Marinomonas mediterranea MMB-1: one gene and its partner. The protein of the gene in region 2 binds, or shares a complex with, the protein of the main gene of each other region. Links are inferred from orthologs where the notes say so. Each region holds a gene or a part of one and is shown on either strand. Other genes may lie near its edges.

Evidence for each region.
Region 1: the proteins of sbcB (region 2) and ssb are in contact, whole or in part, in a crystal structure (PDB 3C94), measured with the Escherichia coli proteins. The link is inferred for Marinomonas mediterranea MMB-1 from one-to-one orthologs.

What each region holds. Positions count from the first base shown.
Region 1 is NC_015276.1:269,745-272,546, reverse strand. What follows is about bases 73-2,798. They hold ssb (single-stranded DNA-binding protein), read right to left. Parts: upstream 1,936-2,798; coding sequence 1,210-1,935; downstream 73-1,209. Other genes in these bases: MARME_RS01345 (MFS transporter), read right to left, coding at 1,962-2,798; MARME_RS01355 (DinB family protein), read right to left, coding at 560-1,051. Outside these bases: more of MARME_RS01345, read right to left, coding at 2,799-2,802. UniProt on the Escherichia coli protein: Plays an important role in DNA replication, recombination and repair. Binds to ssDNA and to an array of partner proteins to recruit them to their sites of action during DNA metabolism. Acts as a sliding platform that migrates on DNA via reptation.
Region 2 is NC_015276.1:2,098,252-2,101,182, reverse strand. The notes cover bases 58-2,912. They hold sbcB (exodeoxyribonuclease I), read right to left. Parts: upstream 2,282-2,912; coding sequence 833-2,281; downstream 58-832. Other genes in these bases: MARME_RS09625 (YchJ family protein), read left to right, coding at 2,359-2,880; MARME_RS09635 (AI-2E family transporter), read right to left, coding at 58-706. Also shown: more of MARME_RS09635, read right to left, coding at 1-57. UniProt on the Escherichia coli protein: Degrades single-stranded DNA (ssDNA) in a highly processive manner.

The DNA.
Region 1 (2,802 bases), 1.8 Mb from region 2 along the record:
ACAGTAAATAAATTACGTCAATAACATATAATATGCAGAAGATATGATTAAGCTTTTCAGATGAGGCCTAAATTCAAGTTCGAAGTGCAACACTTTTTATTTCAAGCCACTAAGCACATCTCTTTAAATACGACCGCTGGCTGCTTGAACCCTAAACACTTCCTTGGACGATAATTGATTCTCGTCATCGCCCAGTGAATCATGTCATCTTCAATCTCTCTTAAATCTGCTCCTTTACGCACATATTACCTTAAAAGACCGTTACTGTTTTCGTTCGCGCCGCGCTCCCAAGAGCTATAAGGGCGGGTAAAATAGACTTTGGTATCCAGCGCTTCTGCAATCTTAGCATGATGAGCAAATTCTCTACCGTTGTCTGCTGTAATCGTATGCACTTGATCTTTAAAGGGCATTAACAACTCTATTGTCGCTTGGGCAACAGATCAAGTTGGTATAGCAAATGAGATGACATCACATATAGGATTCAGAAGATCCGTTTCTAAAGTAGATTGGAACAACAACACTAATATCAGGCTAGGATTACAGGTCTCCTAGCCTGATATTACAATAATAAATGTATATCCATAGTGCCATAATCGATTCCACGCTGGCTCAATATAGAAGTAATCTGACCTCGGTGATGCGTACTATGATTAAACATATGTGTCACTAATAACCATGCGGGCTTGGACCGCTTCAGATTATCTACTTTACTAATAAAAGAGAATTCACCAGCTAACCACGCCTCATCTATCTGATCAGACCATTTTTTAATTTCTCTATCCCACCGAAAGCGAGCATCCCGAAGAGCATCATAGTCACCATAAAGCTCTCGTCCAAGTTCCGGTATTTTACTATCATCGCCGATAAATCGAGAGATCCACGCAATATCGCCATATAAAATATGATTCAACGTACTGTGAATGGACTTAAAATACAGCTGACAATCAGCCTTTCGCTCTTTATCAGGCAGTTGAGCGCATGCTGCGAATAACTGCTCATTTATCAAAGCATTATAACGAGACAATCTTTGGCAATACTCTTGTGAAATCATAAAACACGTACCTATGAACTCAGAAATAGTCATTGAAATTACTTGAATAACTATAAAGAGAGCTGACTCGAAATAAGAACAATGGTTCTAACTCTCCCTTATAAAAAAGCCTCGCAAATGCGAGGCTTCTATTGATCTAACTCTAAACTCGATATTCCTTAGAACGGGATATCATCATCAAAGTCATCAAAGTTTGGTGCAGGCTGCTGTGGCTTAGCTTGCTCAGGCGCTTTTTGCTGCGGTGCGCTTTGTGGAGCAGGTGCACTTGCTGCAGGCTGTTGCGGTTGGTTACCCCAACTACCGAATGATTGTGGCTGTTGTGGTGCCGCTTGCTGAGGTGCAGATTGTGGCTGGTTAAAACCGCCGCCCTGTGGTTGATTGTTGAAGCCACCACCTTGAGGTTGGTTAAAGCCGCCTTGTGGCGCAGACTGTTGTGGCTGGTTGAAGCCACCCGCTTGTTGCGGAGCCTGTTGAGGTGCTTGTTGACCGCCAAAGCCGCCGCCCATGTTGTTGTCGTAACCGCCTTGTTGGCCGTCTGCACGACCGTCTAGCAATTGCATTTCGTTCGCTACGATTTCAGTAGTGTAACGTTTAATGCCGTCTTTTTCCCACTCACGCGTACGCAATGAACCTTCAACGTAGACTTTAGAGCCTTTTTTGATGTATTCGCCAGCGATCTGACCCAAGCGGTAGTTACCACGGTCCATGAACGCAACACGGTGCCATTCAGTACGCTCTTGCATTTGACCTGTTTGACGGTCTCTCCAGCTTTCAGACGTTGCTAAACTGACGTTTGCCACGGCTGCACCAGAAGGCATGTAGCGTACTTCTGCATCACTACCCGCATTACCAATTATAATTACTTTGTTAATTCCACGTGCCATGACGTTCGTTCTCCAGAAACTCTATTCTAAATTGACACTTGAGGCGCTACGCGCTTCAGTGTCTCTTTGTCTAACCGTTTTTTGTCTATCTTGAGATAAGCCGTTTGCTCATCCGTAAAAATCTGCATGTCTTCCACTCCTTGAATACGCTCTAATTCCCTTTTAAATGCCTCCAACTCTGCATCCGTTAGATCGGGCAGGCTGAATGCTAAACTACTTAGCGATTTTGGTGCAGGCTGACGGCTGGCGATAATAAGCCAAGCTAACCAGATCAAGCCAACCACTGTAAAGAGGCCTTGCATTCCATAGTGCTGAACTAACCATCCGCCACCAACCCCGCCTAGAAACGCGCCCATAAACTGATGTGTTGAGAACACACCCATGGCAGTACCACGGTAACCAACAGGGGCCAATTTACTGATCAAAGAAGGCAAGGTCGCTTCAAGCGTGTTAAAGGCGATGAAGAACGCACACACCCAAACTGCAAACACCCATAATACTGTAGTCCAGCCCATAAGTAATGTGGAAATACCGATTGTCGCGATGACAATCAATAATATTAATTTCATTTTACCGCGTGCTTCGGCCATGATCACCAGAGGCAACATGCCAATAAATGCAAGCCCCATAACCACTAAATACAAAACACTGTGCATCCCCAGTGCTAAGTCAAAACGCTCCAACAAAATCGTCGGAATCGCGACAAACAAAGCGGTTAACGAAGCATGCAATAATAAGACGCTGATGTTTAAAAAGCGCAGCTGACCGTTTTTTAACACACGCGCTAAAGCTACTTTACTTGGCGTCGTGTCTCGCTTAAAGCTGTGTTGTGTGACATTGGGCACTGCAAACAAGATTAAGCCAATA
Region 2 (2,931 bases):
TATTGGGAACGAAGTTCAACAAGAAGGCACACACACCCCAAAGAATTGGAAAGTCTACGCCAATCACGGCCAGCCAAATCGTAATCGCACCACCCGTTAGTGCACTGACAGACGTTTTGATCACTAAATAACGATTAACCGTCACAATAAACTGGTCGAAACGTGCTAAAGAGCGATGCGCATTATCCAGCGCGATGTGTAATTTCTTAGGCAGCTCAACTGCTTCAAACAAGAGAAATACAACGGTTAAAACCACTAAAAAAAGATTCGTCAGAACGCCACCTAAGCTGGTCAGGGCATTGGCAAACATTTGCATCAATGACGCAGGGTCTACGTAACCTTTCACTTGATCATAGGAAATCTGAAGGCCAAGCGTATTTAGCTGAGCAATGAGTTTTGCCAATTCCGTTCCGAATCGCTCTTTGTACCCGGGTAACGCATTTGAGAAGTCATCAAGTGATGATCCCACCAGCAAAGCGATACTGCCAAGCCCTCCCAATATGAGAAAGACCACGATCAAAATAGACACCCACGTCGGTACCTTTTTTCGGCGCAAGCTCGACATTAAAGGAGCACAAATAATGGCAATAAAAACAGACAGCATAAATGGCACCACAATCTGCGACGCCGATTTCAATCCCGCGATAATGATGATTAACGCCGCAAAGCCGACTAACCACTGTGTACCCTTAGAACGTATAACCATGTCTTTTCCTCATTAAACAGATTCCATCCGCTTACGCTTTTAGCTCGTTTTCTGACCTATTCACTTCTCTGTTATTTCGCTTTACGGTGTGAATCATAAATAAGCGACTTTAAATATAAACCGACTCTAAAACGGGTAAATGCTTTGAGCATAGTCGGATAGATCTTGTAGCATCAAGCGCTTCGATGCGGTTAACTCTTCATCTTGAGCAAGTTCATTTAGACGAGCAAAAAACGCATCCATATGAATCGTGCCACCGCCATCTGCATTCAACAATCTCGTTTGACGATATTCTTCCCACTCTTCACGCTGTTGTTCACTTAGCTGATCTGGGTAGTTTCGACCAAGGTAACGCATAAACATTTCAGGAAGACGACGGTCATCGAACGCCATTTCGATTTCACCCAAGGCTTCAATCGGCGTACTGCGAATTTCTTCCATTCGCTGTTTGTCTTCCCTAGAAAAGAATCCGCCACTGTACAGCATTGTATCGGGGTCTTTATCGATTCGGCGCTCTTCTTGCTCAAACACTTTTGAGAGTTTTGCCACTAACTCTTGAGTTGATTTAAGTATGCTTAAATTAGTCCGGCAAACATCACCGTCTAACGCTAACCTCTCGACAACATCGGCTGCTTTTAAAAACGTCGCAGGTGCCACTGCTGGCGCGCGGTTCAAATGTATTACTTTTAACGGTAAGCGCGTTAGTTCTCCGAGCTCTTCGGTCGTTGAAAATACGCGTTGTCGGATCTCTTCTACCGTTAAGGTCACTAGCGGGGTCGCATCTTCCATCAAGTCGTACACTATGATGCCATTTTTATTACTTGGGTGCGGTGCAAGCGGTGCGACGAATGCAGCAAACTTTTTATCCAACCCGAACATACCTGAAATATGCAAAAACGGCTTCATACGATAAGGATCTATAAACTGCTGAAGCTCACTTTTGTGGCGCATTTTCGCATAGTAGTCGAACAGTTTGGGTTGCGTGTCTCGTATTAATTTCGCAATGGCAATGGTGCCATACACATCGGAAAGAGCATCGTGGGCCTGCTCATGGGCAAGACCATTCGCTTTAGTCAACAACTCCAGCTTTAATGAGACTTTGCCTTCGTCGTTTTTTGGCCATTTGATGCCATCAGGCCTCATGGCATAGGTCATCCTAACAAGGTCGATAACATCCCAACGACTACATTTGTTTTGCCACTCACGAGCATAAGGATCGATAAAGTTACGATAGAAGCCATAGCGAACGACTTCGTCGTCAAATCGCAAAGTGTTGTAGCCCAACGCACAAGTGCCTGGCTGAGAGAGCTCTTTCTCTATCTCTGCCATGAATTCAGCTTCACAAAGCCCTTCACGGTTCGCGTCCTGCGGTGTAATGCCAGTTAATAGACAAGCATCTGGATTAGGAAGTACGTCTTCAGCAAGTTTGCAGTACAACATAATAGGATCACCAATAGGATTAAACTCTAAATCCGTACGAATCCCCGCAAACTGCATTGGTCTGTCTTTGGCAGGATCCACTCCAGTTGTTTCAAAATCAAACCAAAAATACGAGCTAGGCCCAATGTTACTCACAAATAAATCCTGTTCGATCAAAAATAAAAAGGTATTATACGCATGTAACCATGTTTATGGCGATCTGAGGAGTACCCATGCCAAACAATGTGCCTAGCCAAGCACCTACTTTATGCCCATGCGGAACAGGCTTACCGTATGAAATGTGTTGTGGAATGTACCACCATAACCCCGGCACAGCACCAACTGCAGAAGCATTAATGCGCTCGCGCTACTCTGCTTTCGTGCTCAATGACTTCGATTATATTGCCGCCACACAGAAGCTTGAAAGCGACCCAGAACAATCTGCGGATGACGTGCAAGACAGTAATGCCAGCACACAATGGATTAAACTTGCCGTCAACGAGACGCAAGATGGACTAGAGAAAGACAAAACAGGCATGGTTGCTTTTACCGCCCATTTTAAAGAAGGCAAACACATTGGACGTTTGAGCGAACGCTCTTTATTCAAAAAGATCAAAAACGCTTGGTATTACATCTCTGGTGAGCATGAAGTACAAGGAAATACCCCTCACGTTTTACCTGAAGAAATGAAACTGGGCAGGAACGACCCTTGCCATTGCGGATCAGGTAAAAAGTTTAAGAAGTGTTGCGGATAGAAAGTTTAAGAACTATTGCGGATAGAGAGTAGTCGTATTCATTAAAATACG